4 regions of the Paenibacillus sp. EB106-06-01-XG199 genome follow, and region 1 is predicted to be linked to each of the others. Evidence: riboswitches for the same ligand, from Rfam matches in the RefSeq annotation. Region 1 holds a riboswitch; each other region holds the start of a gene.
What was found. A riboswitch is a leader RNA that binds a small molecule or an ion and turns the genes downstream of it on or off. The one in region 1 is predicted to bind cyclic di-AMP.

Region 2: another riboswitch for cyclic di-AMP. It lies ahead of AC3WT9_RS04210 (NfeD family membrane protein); the one in region 1 lies ahead of AC3WT9_RS32630 (resuscitation-promoting factor).
Region 3: another riboswitch for cyclic di-AMP. It lies ahead of AC3WT9_RS33735 (C40 family peptidase); the one in region 1 lies ahead of AC3WT9_RS32630 (resuscitation-promoting factor).
Region 4: another riboswitch for cyclic di-AMP. It lies ahead of AC3WT9_RS23795 (hypothetical protein); the one in region 1 lies ahead of AC3WT9_RS32630 (resuscitation-promoting factor).

Annotation. Positions count from the first base shown of each region.
Region 1 covers NZ_JBYTDQ010000017.1:47,097-51,306, forward strand. Annotated here, with positions in the region: gene rnmV (ribonuclease M5) at 1-501, opposite strand, end outside; gene AC3WT9_RS32630 (resuscitation-promoting factor) at 654-1,814, opposite strand; cyclic di-AMP (ydaO/yuaA leader) riboswitch at 2,105-2,332, opposite strand; gene AC3WT9_RS32635 (TatD family hydrolase) at 2,531-3,301, opposite strand; gene AC3WT9_RS32640 (HD domain-containing protein) at 3,356-4,210, opposite strand, start outside.
Region 2 covers NZ_JBYTDQ010000001.1:892,931-897,140, forward strand. Annotated here, with positions in the region: gene AC3WT9_RS04205 (flotillin family protein) at 1-1,039, opposite strand, end outside; gene AC3WT9_RS04210 (NfeD family membrane protein) at 1,062-1,604, opposite strand; cyclic di-AMP (ydaO/yuaA leader) riboswitch at 1,767-1,954, opposite strand; gene AC3WT9_RS04215 (spore germination protein) at 2,275-3,699, shown strand; gene AC3WT9_RS04220 (GerAB/ArcD/ProY family transporter) at 3,736-4,210, shown strand, end outside.
Region 3 covers NZ_JBYTDQ010000021.1:27,220-31,429, forward strand. Annotated here, with positions in the region: gene AC3WT9_RS33725 (M1 family metallopeptidase) at 1-634, shown strand, start outside; gene AC3WT9_RS33730 (hypothetical protein) at 646-1,476, shown strand; cyclic di-AMP (ydaO/yuaA leader) riboswitch at 1,697-1,835, shown strand; gene AC3WT9_RS33735 (C40 family peptidase) at 1,893-2,321, shown strand; cyclic di-AMP (ydaO/yuaA leader) riboswitch at 2,707-2,849, shown strand; gene AC3WT9_RS33740 (C40 family peptidase) at 2,855-3,346, shown strand; gene AC3WT9_RS33745 (GNAT family N-acetyltransferase) at 3,607-4,113, shown strand.
Region 4 covers NZ_JBYTDQ010000007.1:111,469-115,678, reverse strand. Annotated here, with positions in the region: gene AC3WT9_RS23815 (ABC transporter permease) at 1-21, shown strand, start outside; gene AC3WT9_RS23810 (hypothetical protein) at 61-255, shown strand; gene AC3WT9_RS23805 (hypothetical protein) at 390-578, shown strand; gene AC3WT9_RS23800 (hypothetical protein) at 700-1,152, opposite strand; gene AC3WT9_RS23795 (hypothetical protein) at 1,181-1,690, opposite strand; cyclic di-AMP (ydaO/yuaA leader) riboswitch at 1,815-1,998, opposite strand; cyclic di-AMP (ydaO/yuaA leader) riboswitch at 2,420-2,608, shown strand; gene AC3WT9_RS23790 (hypothetical protein) at 2,714-3,130, shown strand; gene AC3WT9_RS23785 (glutaredoxin family protein) at 3,228-3,470, opposite strand; gene ytxJ (bacillithiol system redox-active protein YtxJ) at 3,467-3,793, opposite strand; gene AC3WT9_RS23775 (SDR family NAD(P)-dependent oxidoreductase) at 3,990-4,210, shown strand, end outside.

The sequences.
Region 1 (4,210 bases):
TTCCCGCGTGATGCCAAACATAGCCAGCCGCTTGTATAGCTGTTTGCCGTTACAATACCCGATGCCAAGCACGTTGCCAAGCGCCATCCTGCGCTCAGCCGCTCGCGAATGCACCAGCATGCCCGCCTCCATAAGATCCTCCAGCCCAATAAGGGCAGGGGCCCCCTCAAAGGAGGTATGTACATGCTGCAGCGCATGACGGATCGCTTCCGGTGATGCATTCTCAACACCGATATCCCCCTTGCGTGTGGCATCCTTCTCCGGGATGAATGCATGCTTGCAGCCTGGCACCTTGGAGGAAACAATCTTGCGGATGCGTTCGCCGGCATGATCGGGATCCGTAAGGATGATCACGCCTCTGCGTTCCATTGCCAGCGCTATCTTGGCGATAACCTTGCGGTCTACCGCTGAACCGCCAGTCTCTATCGTATCGGCCTCCACCGCCCGCTTGACGGCAACCGTATCACTCTTGCCTTCCACCACAATTAATTCCTTAATCATACACGTTGCTCCTTCCTGTAAAACACAAAAAGAAGAGGATTCGCTCCCCTTCTTTTTGGCTAAAGAATGTATAAGTGATGAGCGGCAGCCCGTTCTGTCAGTGCTACCCTCACTATAGCTTATAAACCGTTAATTTGCAAAAGCGGACCACGTTAATTCAACTCCGGCTTCACTGGACCGATCACATAAATAGTCCGGGACTTGCGGCCGAAATTACGGGCATGGCTCAGTGAATCGTAATAAACATCTAACTTGTTGCCTTTGATGGCACCGCCGGTATCCTCTGCTCGGCGAAACCCTAATCCCTCAATGTACACCCACCAGCCGATAGGAATTACATTCGGGTCCACAGCTATTGTCCGGCCTTCTGTTACGCGTGTGCCAGAAGCCGTGCGGGTCCCAATGCCTGGCTCTTCCGAAGAATAGGCTGTCATCGACACATTTTTGATCATCTTCTTGTATTGGAAATCTACGCCTGCCTTGTGCACGACGTTACTGCTTTTTGCGGAAACTTTGGTTGTTTTGGATGCCGTACTTTTTTTGGAAGTTGTCACAGCAGCTACAACGGGCTTTGGCAGGGGCTTCGTACCAACATAAACAATTTTATGTTTGGTAACCGTCTGTACTTCCTTGCCAATCATGCGCATAGAGACCAGTTCTCCATCTTGGTAGACCTTCTCGATATGCTGGACCATGACGCCTGGTGCGCCTAACTGTGCCACTTTTACGGTCCCCTTGTTCAGGGAAGGATCTGAGGTCTTAATGACCTGGAATGGCAAATTATGCTTCCGCTCTACAATTTGCTTGTTGATGCGGACAATTTTAATTTCCATGCCGGCCGATACTGTGGTGTCAAGCGAAGGGTATATTTTGTCACTGCTCTCCAGGCTTAAACCCAGTTTGCTAATGGCGTCACCGATAGTGTCTTCGGTGGTGTACATTGTTTTTGTTGCTCCATCCGCAGTGAGACTAAACTTCTGTGCACGATTGATCACGACACGGTCGCCGTCCTGTATCTCATCACTAAGGCCAATAGATAATTCATCATGCGGCTGCAGCGAAATTTGTTCCTTAGCCAGCACATCACTGAGCAGCGCTTCGCGCGTTTCCAGCGTCTGTACTTTCCCGTCTATTACTAAAAATATCTCTTTCTTGCTCTGACCGTGTACGTACAGCAGAATGAGCAGCGCGATAACGATTGATACCGCACCTGCAAGCGAAAGTAAGCGAGGATTCACTTGCTTCCACCGTAATGCGAAAGACCTGCTGGATGATTGCGAATCATGGGATACTTCTGGTTGGAATACGCCCACTCTCTCCATCCTCCTTACATAGCCCCGTCGTCAAGTTGTATATCAAGGTGACTGAATGATTGCTGACGAAACTAGGTTTGAGATTGCAACAGGATACGCCCGCATTGCTTTAGCGTTTCCTGCTCATGGATCGCCTGCCCGGCATAATTACTCCAGATACCTGTTATATAACAGTATGCTGGGAACATTCGCATTATTCAAAACAAAAAAAGCCCAAAAAAGAGTTCACAGAGGACTCTTTCGTGGCTTCTCCGGATGTCAGAATACGCGGGAATGTTTATGCACGAGGTTTCCTCTCTTACTTGCGCTTACGGGGTTAGCTGTCGGGTTCGGGCATAAGAGAGACGCCCTATCTTAGGTCACCCGCTCACGGCGGTTGCCCTCAAATTCACCCCAAAGACCACGTGAAGAAATCAAATAAATTCTGCGGCATTTCTGTGTTGTACTCTATGTACGGACATGCGGCAGGCATTATTGGTTCCCCCGTTCTCCATACGGAGACTCAGCGAGACGATCCATGATTCAGTGACTGTCACAGTAACAACAGCTCACTGCACTGAAAAGATGATATCCTGTTTTGATGCATGTTGTAAAGGACGATTCAACCACGTTTACGCAAAAAAATGATTAAAATATTGTAATATTCAGCCGTTTTTAAATTAAAAAAGTTTAATATATCGGCTATACTTCATTTTTCACCGCTTTTACTCCCGATTTCAGACAATTCCAAATCGTTCCAGTGCGTTCGCATACGTAATTTCCGCCAATTCCTGTAAATCAATCCCTTTTATTTCCGCGGCAGCCTCTGCTACTAATCTCACATGTGCGCTCTCATTTCGCTTGCCCCGGAAAGGGTGCGGTGTCAAATAAGGCGAGTCCGTTTCAATCAGCAGCCGGTCCATCGGAGTCTGGGCCAGCACCTCTTTTGGCACTCTGGCGTTCTTGAATGTAATCGGGCCGCCGAAGGACAGGTGAAAGCCTAAATCCAGGCACATTTTGGCTATTTCCCAGCTTCCGGAGAAGGAGTGCATCACTCCGCCTATTTCATCAGCCTTCTCTTCACGGAGAATACGCACCACATCTTCATGAGCATCACGGTTATGAATACAAATCGGCATTTTCAGTTCACGGGCTAGTCCGATTTGTTTGCGGAACACTTCATGCTGTACCTCTTTGGGAGAGGTGTCCCAATAGTAATCCAACCCAATTTCTCCGATGGCGACTACTTTTTTATGACTGCACAGTGAGGCGATCCACTCGAGATCACCGTCCCTCATGTCTATGGCATCCTGCGGATGCCAGCCGACGGCTGCATAAATATAGTCATAGGTTTCAGCAAGCTTCATGGTCGTTGGGATTGTTTCCCTGTTAAAGCCAATATTAATCATTTTGGTAACTCCTGCCTCGAGCGCATTGGCGATTACCCTTTCGCGGTCCTCGTCGAATTGCGGAGCATCCAGATGGGTGTGCGTGTCGAACAATTGCATGTTACATCCCCTTTTCTGTCATAATTTCTATGATGAATTCCAAGTATTTTTGGATTACTTTGCAAAGATTTCTGCGATTGAAGTAGGCAGCATTGGAAGGGCTTTCTGCAGCTTATCCTGTGGAAAATACAGGTGATAACGGCCGCGGTGAATTCCGCTGATGGAGCGTACGATATCTGAAACTTCAGAGATCTCCCTCAGTTTGTCATGGCGGTCAAGCAGCAGAATCTGCTTGCTGTCAAAGCCTTGTCCCGGACGAAACACATCATAGGGCAAATCTGTTGGAAAATCAATTTCCAGATCATAATCGGCATCTAGCCCTGCCACGGCAAAGCTGCGACGTATTTCGTCAATCGTCTCGGAATCAAGGTTCTCCATCTCTACATATTTATACAGTTTACGATGAATAAACCGGCTGCACAAGTCGCTTAACAACTCATCCTTCTCCAAAGTCCACTGCATGAAGGCGGTCTGGATCATAGCTTCGTCTAGCAGCAGATATTGCTCCACCGTGACCTCTCCGCGGAACAAATCACCTAAAGGATCAATCATGAACCGGAATTCATAACCGCTCTGGTACAGTTCTTTGGCTCTGCGGAAAATTTGCCGCAAAATAATTTCGGAACTGCGTGTGACCGGGTGGAAATATACCTGCCAGTACATTTGATAGCGCGACATTAAGTAATCCTCGATGGCGTGCATCCCTGACTCCTTAACCACTACCCTTCCATGGTATGGGCGCAGCATTCTTAGAATCCTGTCAATATCAATCGTCCCATAGTTTACTCCCGTGTAGTATGCATCGCGGAGCAGATAATCCATGCGATCAGCATCCAGAGGGCCGGAAACCAAGTTGACTACAATTTCATGCTCATAAGTTTTGGAGATTACCGATGCTACCTTGCCGGG
Region 2 (4,210 bases), on a different contig from region 1:
TGGCCGCCTCTGCTTCAGCCTCAAGAATTTTCCGCTGCTTAGCCGCTTCCGCTCTCATGATCGTAGCCTGGTTCTCCGCCTCAGCAGGCTTGATCACCGTGGCCTCCAGCTCCTTCTGTCTCAGCTCAACTTCGATTTCCCGGACGGTCCTATTGGCCTCCGCTTCCATCTGCGTAATCTTGACCTGTTCGGTAACCAGCGACTGCTTAATTTTGTTCTGCTGCAATTCGTACGCAAGATCCGCCTGTGCTTTTTTTACTTCAGTTTCCAGTTTAAAGTCTGCCTGCTTAATGTTCAAATCCTTCTCGAACAGAGATTCCTTGGCGCGGGCTGCGGTTCCAGCTTCAATGGTAGCCTGATGTGCATTGGCTTTGGCAATGGCGGATTCCTTCTCCGCCTCGGCTTGTTTGATCTGAATGTCGCGTTCTGCTTCCGCCTTGGCGATGCTGGCATCGCGGCGGATGCGCTCAATTTCCGGAACCCCCATATTGTCGATATACCCTTTGTCGTCAGTAATTTTCTTAATGGTGAAGCTGACTACCTCAAGCCCCATCTTGTCGAGGTCTTCCGAGCAGGTCTCCCGCATCTTGCTGTTGATTTCGTCAGGTGTCTTTAGAATGGATTCTACCGTTAATTGTCCGATCAAGCCGCGCAAATGGCCTTCCACCGAATGCAGGATAATCGTCTCACGGTCCTCTTCCGGCCTGTCGATAAACTGCTCACTGGCAGTAAGTATAGCGGTAGGATCGCTTTTAATCTTAATCTGGGCTACCGCCTCCAGGTTGAGCTTGATGCCCTGCCGGGAGAACATTGCCTGCGCTGGGATGACATCGAAGCTCATCAGCATCATAGAGATGGTCTTATTGTTCTGGAAGCCGGGAATGACGAACGTCCCGCCGCCCTGAACCACTCTTTTTCCGCCGAGGCCGAATACAATCATCGCCTGATTGGGCGGAACCTTTTTATAAGCGTTCACGATACTGAACAAAGCCAGCAGGATAACAACAACAATTGCCGAGATTAAATAAAGAATAACCATTTGGTTCGACACTCCCCGTTAGTTATAATTGTTCGTTTTCCCTCTCGAAGAGGGTGACTACCGCTAATCCTTTATCCACCTTCAAAATAATCACCCTGTCACCCTTGGCGAGCTGCTGGCCGGTTTCTGCCCGTACTCCAATGGAACGCATCGTTCCATGCAGCACATATTTCATCTCTCCCACTGCTCCATCCCCTGCAGAAATGCTGATGTACCCGAGTTGTCCCGCCTGCTCATAATCCATTTTATTCATGCTACTGTCATACCGAGTCATCACCCGGGCCAGCACCGCATATATCAGACAGCCCAGCAGCAAGGCAACCCCGGTGCAGATCAGCACCACTGCAAGTATATTCATTCCGCTGAACCGGGTAAGCACATAACCACTGCCGCCCCAGACCGTGACAAATACCATTAGAGGGAGTATGGGCACAAAGCCCGGACCACCAGCATCGCCACCTCCCACATGCAGATGACCGGCCAGGCCATGCCCATGAAATCCGCCGCTAAGGAGAAGCAGCAATCCAACCCAGAAGCACACGATAAATACAGTAACGATACCAATCCCCCCCTTTAAAGGATTTTAGATAGTGCCTAATCACTCTGAATTTCGTTGTTATAAGATTTCTAAACTCTCATATAGATCGTTTTCCCTTTCTGCATGCGCAGCAAAAAGACCACAGAAGCGTCAGGGCTCTCCGTGGTCGGTTAATCGATCATGGCGCTCATCCTCTCTCTTCGAGGCTTACGGGGTTAGCTGACGGATTCGGGCAGCGAGATTGCCCTACCTTGTAAGAAGCGGCTTTTCAGCACGCAGCAAGGATTCACCCCAAGTGAGCGGCAGCTATCTGAGCAAAAGCCACATTCACCATTGGTTCCCCCGTTCCCATTATCGGAATTCAGCCATTTGAGAACAGTTATATTACATTCGGTTGTTGATTTGAATCTTACGCCTGTGACCATTTAATGTAAAACGTTGCGGATGGCAAAAGAAGCCCAAAATGCCACCACTTCGCGAATGAATGCGCATTCTATGGTATTACTCTTAAGCGATCGATGATTTGCTCATTTTTGCTCCACTTCATGTCCCTAGGAAAACAAAACAGAAACGTCTGCTGGCTCAACATCATCCCCAATATTCTTCTATATCGCACATTAAAGTTCCCGTCAGGAATATTCTGCAAATCATTCGGGAACGTTAACCGCAAAACTAATCGAAAGTTGAGCGCCTTATAATGACTAACCAAACTCAGACCTCATCTCCTTCTGTAGATCAAAACTCCGATTATATCGAAGCAGCACTATTCTATACAAGTGACCTCAAAAAAAGAAGCTTATCCTTTCAGGGAAGGGAAGGGTTGGTCTTTTATCTGGAGTCCCTCACTGACACGGAATTGATTGAACGGAACGTGATTGTTCCTTTTAGCCGTAATCAGGACAAAGACCTTTCTGAGCTTTTCACAACACTTAGTTTCAGTTTGGAAACAGAACTAAACCAAGGCATTCAGGGACTTCTTGAAGGAAGCTGTCTTTATTTTTTAGAAGGAATGTCTGAATTTTATGTCCTCTTCACTCCTGCCAAATATGAACGAAGCATTAGCGAACCTGAGAATGAAGGGGTTATTCGGGGACCTCACAACGGTTTTATTGAACAGATGAAGGTTAACTTATACCTGATTCGGAAACAAATTGCCTCCCCAAACCTTATTGTCCGCTACTTCACACTTGGGAAATTCGCCCCCAAGCAGGTAGGCTTAGTCTATATGGAGAATATGGCCAACCCAGAATTGATAAAAATTGTAGAATCAAGGATAAAGAAAATTTCGCTCGATTGGATAATCTCCACTGGCTTTATTCAGGAATTAACGGAGGATAACTCCTTCTCCATATTTCCACAACTAATCAATACGGAGCGTCCGGACCATACCTCAGCTTATTTGCTGGATGGATATGTGGCTATACTGCTGGATGGGGACCCTACAGCTCTGATTTTGCCGGCGAGCTTTTTCAGCTTTTATCAGACACCGGATGACTATAACAATCGATGGATGATCGCTTCTTTTGTCCGGTTTATCCGTCTGATCGGCTTTGTAACAGCATTTCAGTTGCCAGCGCTCTACATTGCCACCGTTTCTTTCCACTCCAATGTCCTTCCCTTGCAATTGTTCTTTTCGATTCAAGGTTTATTGACCCGGGTCCCTTTCCCTCCGCTGATTGAAGCGATGCTGCTTGAACTTATATTCGAACTGCTACGGGAAGCAGGACTACGTCTGCCCAGTCGTGTAGGTCAAACTATTGGGATTGTTGGGGGGTTGGTTATCGGGGATGCAATTGTTAAGGCGGGATTGGTTTCTTATTCGATGATTATTGTTGTAGCGTTGACTGCCATTGCATCTTTTCTTATCCCTTCCAACGAAATGAGCTCTGCTATCCGGTTTATGCGGTTTCCATTGATGATTGCTGCCTCATTATTCGGATATATTGGGATATCATTTGGGTTAACACTCATTTTCATACATTTGTGCAAGCTAGAATCGTTTGGGCAAACCTACCTGAGACCATTAAGTCCGTTGAAATTTCAAGGCCTGAAAGATACCTTCGTACGCTTTCCAATTTGGTCCATCCGAAAGAGTTCAAGCAACCCAAAAACGGATAAATGATCATTAATCTACATAGTACTTACAGGAGTTGATACGGTGGCTCAAAAAGAAAAAATGATCACAAGGGGACAACTCTTCCTTTTTATTATTCAAGCCCAAATCGGTGTTGGTATTCTGTCTCTTCCTAACAAACTTAACGAAACTGCCAAAGGTGGAGGTGGACTTTCTGTTTTAGTTGCAGGGGTTATTACCCAACTTGTCATCATTCTTCTGTGGGTCCTGCTGAAGAAATTCCCCGGACTTAACCTATTCGGTATTTGCATGAAACTTGCAGGCCCGATTATTGGCAGTCTATTGATTATTCTGTATATTGGTTACTTTATTCTGCTTGGCTCTAATATTATGCTTAGTGCCGTTGAGGTGCTCCGGAGATGGATGCTGCAAACTACGCCAAGATGGGCTGTACTAGCTCTTTTTTCTATCATGACTCTCTACCTCTCAAGAGAAAAGCTGACAGTATTGGCAAGATTTTATACGCTGGCATCCGTGCTTTTTATTCCACTATTTTTAT
Region 3 (4,210 bases), on a different contig from region 1:
CCAGCCGCTTAACCTGGAAACCTGGAAATACACTCCTGCCGATGCCTATGCCCGAAATGTGTACATCCGCGGCAAGCTGGTGCTGAAGGATATCGAACAGCAGGTCGGAACCAAGACGATGGATGCCATAATGGCGGCCTATACCCGTAAGTTCCGCTTCCGGCATCCTTCTACCGCCGACTTCCAGAAAATCGTGGAGAAGGTAACCAAAAAATCCTGGCAAGCCTACTTCGACCAATATGTATACAGCGGCGGTTCTCCGGATTTTTCAATTGATCACATTAAAATCTCTGACCCCAAAAAAGAGGGCGGCGATGATAATGCCCGTTACGAAAGCTCAGTAGCGGTCAGCAATAAAGGAAATCAGTATGGTGACGTCCCCATAAAGTTCACCTTCCTGGATGGCTATACTGTCCAGCAGTTTTGGAATGGGACAGAGAAGGAAACCACCTTTCAGCTAGCCTACAAAGCGCCTCTTTTGTCTGCAGAGATTGATCCGGAGCACTCCATTCTGCTGGAGAGTAAGCATCTCAACAATTTTAGACTGGCGGAGCTGGAGCGAAAGACGCTCTCCCGCTGGACGCTTAGCGTAACGAAGCTGCTTGAAACCCTGCTCGGAACTCTTGTCTGGTGAGGTGAAGGATTGTGAAAAGATCGATAGTTCGCGGCTGGTACAGCATGAAAGAGCAATTTTATATTCTGATTCTGCTTTTTATCTATCGGCTGCTTTGGGGCTATTTCCTGTACAGATTCGTCAGGTCAGCCCTCATCCCGGTGCTGCTCCGTTATCCCGATACACACGCCGGCGGCAGCGGAATAGGCAGATTGCTGTATTATATCGAAGGACAGACTGCACTTAGCACAGACCCCGGGGTGCTGCGCTGGCTCTGGCTGCTGCTGGCCCTCTCAGCGCTACGGCTGCTATGCTCCCCCTTTATCCGCGCAGGGCTGCTGCATGAGCTGCACCAGGAGCGCAAAGGGGAGCGGGGAATGTTCTTTTTTCCCGGAATGAAGCTTTACGGACTCCCCGTACTGCTGTTCAGTCTAGCGGAATGGCTTCTGGCCGCAACACCGCTGTATTGGCTTCTCCCCAAAATGTATGGGCTTCTCCTCAGCGGTATTCTCGATTATACTCTGCTGCTGAGACTGGTTCCTTATGTTCTGGCCTGGCTCCTGTACTTCTACCTGATCCGCATTCTGCTGCTGTACATGCAGTTTGGCTTCACCGGAGGAACAGGCATGTTTTCTTCCTTGCTGGTTGGCCTGAGGGTAATCCTCCCTTCCACCTGTATATCTGCACTGTTCGGCGCCGGCGGCCTGCTTCTGCTGCTGCTCTCTGGAGTGACCGCACTTTTCTGTCCAGGCCTGCCCGCACTGCTGTTCCGGCAATTTTCACCGCTTCCCTCAACGCTGTTCAAAATGTGGAGCCTAGCGGGGCAGTATCACCTTTGGTGCAGTAAAACATTTCCACAATAATAACGCCAGTCCCTTGGCATAATAGAAGAGTCACTGCCCCAGATAAAGGGCGGGACTCTTCTTTTGGTTACAACGTGATTTAGGGTATTTGCAAAACTGTAAATCCTCTGGTACAATGATGCCTGTACCAGTAGTAACAACTTTGTAATCTTTTGAAACTAATTTGAAGCAAATGAATGTGCCTTTAAGCATTTAACCTTGTCGACACGTCACTGTTTCGGTGCATAAAACGCCAAATTCCCGGCACCGGGAAGTGGGGGAACCATATTTTGGGTGAATTGATCTCGCTTTAGAGGGGTCATAGGGGAACCTTCTACCGAATCCTTAAGCTAACCTCGCAGGCCTTGGAAGGAGTACATCTTTTGAAAAGTCATAATTTTAAGAAGAAATGCACCGCAGCAGCATTAGGGCTGGTGATGGTGTTCACGCTTGGAGCAGGGAGCGCTTTCGCCGACTCCAGAATGGATACGGTTATTACAAAAACACTCGGAACGACATATAAAACCGGGGGCACAAGCACTGCCGGCTTTGATTGTTCTGGATTCACCAAATATGTATTTAAGAACGTTGGCCTTACCTTGCCCCGCACTTCCAAAGCACAATTCAGCGTTGGAACCGCCGTATCACGGAGTAACCTCCGTTCAGGCGATCTGGTATTCTTCAATACCCTTGGCAATGGAGTCTCCCATGTCGGTATTTATGTCGGCAACGGAAAATTCGCCCAATCCTCTTCATCCCGTGGTGTAACTATCAGTTCAATGAGTCAATCCTATTGGGCCAACCGCTACGTTGGAGCCAAACGAGTAATGAGCACAACAGCTTACAAAGCTATCGCTTACGATTGACATCCCTCAGGAATTCCATCCTCCAATAAATAATTGTAACTTATAGAAATCCGGAAACTGATTATTGCCGTAATCATTTCCGGGTTTTTCCTTTTTGTCTTCCTTATTCTACCTTTTACACGTATTTGAGGCCTGTGAAACACCTTTTTACTAAAAATCCCAACAATTCTAAGTTAAAGCTTACTCAGCGTGTAAATATAAGACCTTTTTAGCAAAATCAACTCTTAAAAAGCGTAAATATTATGCATTAATATGTTTTAAGTGATTGCCAACTGGCGAAGTCTTTGTTACAATTATCGCAGTGAGTTTTTAGTAACATTTTTGTAATTATTCAATCGGGTTTTACAAAGGTTTTGTCATGTATTGGTTAACAAGCTAATCCTAATCAACAGTCATGCCGAGTTCCCTAACCATTAGGGAAACGGGGGAACCGATTTTGGGTGAATTGACCTCCTATTCACAGAGGGGTCATAGGGGACCTTCAACCGAACCCTTAAGCTAACCTCGTAGGCATTTGGAAGGGGTATTCACTTTTGAAGAAGAAGTTAGCAGCAGCAGTACTAAGCTTTTCCATTATGCTTACCATCGGAGCAGGAAGCGCTTTCGCGGATTCCAAAATGGATAAAGTCATCGACAAGACCATCGGAAGTAAATACGTATCCGGCGGTGTATCGACCAACGGCTTTGATTGCTCCGGATTTACAATGTACGTTTTTGATAAGATCGGTATCAATCTGCCACACCAATCCGGTTCCCAATACCAAATGGGTACCGCCATTTCCCGGGACGATCTGAGAGCGGGAGATCTTGTATTTTATAATACCAGCGGTAAAGGTGTATCCCATGTCGGCATTTATGTCGGTGAGGGCAAATTCGCACATGCTTCATCCTCCCGTGGTGTAACCATCAGCACGATGAGTGACAGCTACTACGTCAACCGTTACGTTGGCGCCAAACGTATCATGAGTACAGATGCTTACCAATCCGTTACTTCTGATTCCCAAGACAATGATGACGTGCAATAAGTTGTCGTAAAACGGGCACTCTTCCATGATTTTTGCCGAAATCTGGAGGGGGCCTGTTTTTTTTGTCTATAAAATTACTTACCCCTCTCAATATCCGCAAAACATAAATCTACCCAAATTTCCTCCATTTCATAAAATATTTTTCCCACTTTGTCAAGTTTCCGCCTTTCAGGAAATTTCTGAGTCGAATCAGGCCAGTTATGGATATAATTAGGTATAGCTAGTGCTGTTGCTCCCTATGAAAGGAGGCCGGTGGCCTTATGATTAGCTCCCCCGTTACATTCCATGTGGTTCCCATGGAGATCAGCCATGCTGAAGACATCGCCGCATGGAATTACAAAGCGCCTTATAATATTTACGAATGGATGCCTTGGTCCCAAATGGAGGCGCTTGGCATTGAATTTGGCGATCCAGAGCTCCGCAGGGACCAGTATGTTTCCGTGGTCAACGAGCAAGGCATCCTTTGCGGCTTTGCGCAGTTGTTTCCGATGGAGGGTGTCGTCAGGCTGGGTATTGGAATGCGCCCCGAGCTTTGCGGACACGGTCTTGGCCACATTTTCATGGAAGCCATCGTTCAGGCCGCGCTAAAGCGGTATCCCGGGCGGGAGATTGATTTGGAAGTATTGACCTGGAACCAGCGGGCGATCCGAACATACCAAAAATGCGGCTTCACGATCACGGATACTTATGAACGCCTTACTCCAACCGGAAATAAGCCATTTTATTGCATGGTCTATGATAAACAACATAACGTTCCATTAAATTGAAAATTTTAGTGTTGAAATCGTCCACTTTTTTGACACAAATGCTATGATAACGCTTCACCATCCTATATAATGTAGGAAGCAGCTTACATGGAGGGGA
Region 4 (4,210 bases), on a different contig from region 1:
ATGAAGGCCTACAAAATTTAATTGGAATCATCAATATATACCTTTTGAGGAGTGGCAAGGATGAATAAAAAGCATGAACAAACATTCGGGTTGCTGTTTGCAGTTTCTTCGTTAATCGTACTGGTCGCCAGGTTAATGCCGTCCAATGGATCGAATCTGCTTGATTTCATTCAAGGGCTTTTGACAGGAATGGGCATTGCCGGTATGATTGCGTCATTAATCATTTTTGGCAGACATTCTAAACGCGCACACTAAGAAGTGATCATAGGTTTTACTGAGGAAGCCGCGGTTCGGAAACCGCGGCTTTTTTGCGGCTCCCGGGGGAGTTCAGAGCCAAACTGGATCAGTGAAGGCTTATGGTGTATGTTATTGAATAAGGAGTGGTAATCTTGAAAAAAAACAATCAAATCCCCGCGATACTCGCAGCTTCAATTCTGCTGATTCTGCTCAGCAGCATGCTTAAGCCGGAGGGCTCTACCCTGCTGGGTGTGCTGCAGACGTTAATGCTCGGAGTGGGCTTGCTGGGCTGCTGTACAGCGGCCTGGAGATTCGCCAAAGGCGGCAAGGGCAAGAGCTGAGTATAAATAGAAAAGGCCGCGGCATTATGCTGCGGCTTTTTCATGCGCTTCGACAAGTTGCCCATTACATCAGCGGAGATAAGAGAGGGGCCCACAGTGCTTCTTTAATCTATGTGAGCAGCTATACAACAAATAAATTTGCTTCAGGCCGCAATGTTTCTAACCGGCACATTTGCTCGCGCACATGTCTCAGCCGGGTTTTCAGCACCGGCACGCTTTGCTCAAGAATGGTGCTGATTGCAGGCAGGGGCAGCAGCATGCCGTACCATAACACCTGGACAATCTGATCCTCCCAGGCTAATCCATTGGAAACAAAGAGGCTGCACTCCTCCGCAGCCCGGGAGCACTGCTGAATGCACTCCCGGTAGGCAACCAGCGAGAAAGGCTGCGGTATGAAATCATCATGAAGGTACCGGGTGTAAAGCTCAGTGAAGGTCTTCATCGCAGTCTTTTCCGCAACGGCACCCTCTCCCAGCAGCAGACTGGTGAGTGCATAAATATTTCCGGTGTTCTTTTGGACATATTCCGCAAACTCGCTGGCAGCTGTCCATTCCGGGGATAATGGGTCTGGCATGTCTTCACGTTCCTTCCTGAATAAGAAATTATAAGATGGAGAAATAAGCGATGGATCTGTCCATTAGCTCGGCTATGTCCGGTTCCTGCCAGCTGCATTTATGCAGCAGGGAACTTGAAGGTTTATAGTACATCCGTCTGAAGGGGGGCGTACCGCCGGCCCCGGCTGTACGGGAATAGGGGACCATTTGCAGATGTGACGTGACGACCTTGCCTTGCAGCTTGGCTTTTAAATCCAGCAGGGCCGTTTGCACGATTTCTTGCTGATCTGGCTCCCACTGCGCACCTAGCTGCTGTACAATTTCTATGGCTTCTTCCAGCCTGTGATTGCGTATACTTCTCAGGAAGCTGCTCCATTTAATGACGTCAAAATGATCGCCTTCCGCAGACAGTATCCCCGCTCCCCAGCTGCACCCAGCCTTGCACGTAAGCTTCAGCACACCATACCGGCATTTGCCGGACGACTCCGTGGCCTGATGGAATGGCCAGGGGGCATCGAATACAAACACTTCTATACGTAACAGCCTGCGCTGGTTCATTTCGTTTTCCCTCCTACCCATTTATAAGCTGCAGCCTCAGCACAAAAAACCGCAGCAGAGGAGGACCTCTGCTGCGGTTTTGGTACAGGCTTAAATACACCTGGCGCAAAAACGTGGCGGATCAAGGTTCTCTCTAGTCGCTTACGGGGTTAGCTGTCGGATTCGGACGGTGAGAGTCGCCCTACCTAATGAGACCACAGTCTCCTTCGGATTCACCCCAAGAAAGATTCTTATCTTCCAGGTAAGGCCCCTGCGGGCCTGATGGTTCCCCCGTTTCCCGCATTGCGGGAATTCAGCGTTTATATCGCATTTCGTGCATTGGATTCAAACCGAATCATACTCTTTTCGCATGAGCTTTGTAAAAAGGAAAAAACATTCTTCTGAGCCGAATTTCAGGGAATTCTGGCAAAGGAAACGGTAGGATGTGCTAAAAGGGTGTTTATCAACGGTTTTCGGCTTTTTATCTCGTTCATACGACTGCTTTTGATTTAGGGTGATCAGAGCATAAAAGGCAATTTGCTCAACATCGGGTGAATATAATCACAATGCTGAATGCTTTTTCGCAAATCGCTGATAAGCCGAGTAAATAAGAGGAATGATGAGATTGAGGCTTAAGTAAGCGCTACCTGATCTGGTTTGGGTTTACTAAATGCATTATTTTGGCAGGTTTGGCGGTTTACAAGGTCGTGATCGCCAGAGTATGATTACTTCTGTTTACTACACAATCGAATACGCAGTCCGCTTAATTTCCGTTATGGAAAGCGGGGGAACCAACAATCGGCAGCCGATGTGAGAGTCGGAGCCGGTTATGGGGTGAATCCTGTGAAAGTGCGAGAGAATGCTCGCATGGATACAGGTAGGGCGACTCTCACTGCCCGAATCCGACAGCTAACCTCGTAAGCGTATTAGAGAGGATGAGCACAATGTGACCGTTAATTGGACCACAGAGGGAATTCCTTTGTGGTTTTTTGCTGTGTTCGTATGGCAAATGAATGGAAGTCCTAAGCCGGAGGAGAGGAAGATATGGCGAATTCGGAAGAATATGTACTCATTAACGCTCCGACTAAAGCGGGGGAGCATTTTATCAAAATCTTAAAGTTTAGAGGCTATAAGATCGCAGGAATCGCCAACAATGCGGCGGAGAAGCGGCGTCTGGAGGAGCTGGGAATCGAGGTCAATCTCGTGGTGGATACACATCATCAGAATACATGGTTCCGCCCCTCTTTTCCGGTAGGCAGAGTATTTCTGTTCGAGAGCAGTGTGACCTTATGCTGCCGGTATATCCAGATGTGCCGGACCTGGACGACAAAGCCAATATACGTAATTACGACTTCGATGAATCCCAGACTGGTCTATAAAGGGCTTGGAGCGGATTCCGTCATCTATTCCCACAGCGGAAATGTCTCTTTTCTGGCGGATGTCTCAACGAATCCAGGATAAGGCCAAATAAAAGGGCAAATAAAAGGCATCCCCTGGACAGAGGTCCAAGGGGATGCCTTTTTCAAAATATAAGTATTCATATGCTTCATGCTATAAATTATTCAGCGGTTGCTCCAATAAGCTCCTTAAGCTCGGAAACATTGAAGCCCTTGACTGCGCGGCCTTCGTACACGGTAACAGGCACACCCATGAAGCCCAGCTTCTCGACTTCTTCCTGATACACTGTACTTGTCATAACATCACGCACCTCGAAGCTAACGTCTTGCTCGGTCAGCCACTGCTTCACTTGATTGCAGTCGCTGCACCCTGTGGTGGAATAGACAATTACCGGCTGGCTCATTGGCTCACAGCTGCCTTGATGGCGTCCCGGGTGATTTTCCAATGGGAGGTGTTCCAGCGGACTTCGCCGTCTTCCAGGAGGAAGATCTGCGGAGATTCATGTTTGATCCCGAAATCTTCGGCAATCTGATTGGACAACGGACGGTCTTCAATCACATGGACAATGGCAGCTGGAGTCTCGGAGCCTTGCGCATAGGCTGTGAATTCCTCGTTGGCCTTGGCGCTGATCGGGCAGGTAGTGCTATGCTTGAAAAGCAGTTTTTTACCTGGTTGCGCAACATATTGCTGCAGTTCTTCCAGAGTATGAAGTTGTTGGATAGACATCGGTATCTCACCTTCCTATAAGTACTTGTAACTACGATTGTAACATAGTTCAAAATTAAATCAAAAAGGAAGTTAGAGCACCCCTTTCAGCGGAATTACAGTCCCATGAAGGACGTTGAAAAAACGTGACTGCCATGCTAATGTGAGAGAGATGCCGCGTGTATCCTGAAGAATCGTAAAGGGTGTGTCCATAATCATGAAAAGGGTTGCTTTTGTTACCGGTGCTGACCGTGGTTTAGGTTTTTTTCTGGCAAGCTGGCTTCTAGAGAACAAATATTCCGTATTTGCCGGTCAGTATATGAAGGAGTCGGAATCGCTGGACGCACTGAAAAAGCAGTACCCGGACCGATTAACTCTGATCCCGCTGGATATCGGCGACCGTGAGAGTGTCAAGCAAGCGGCACGTAGTATTTCGGG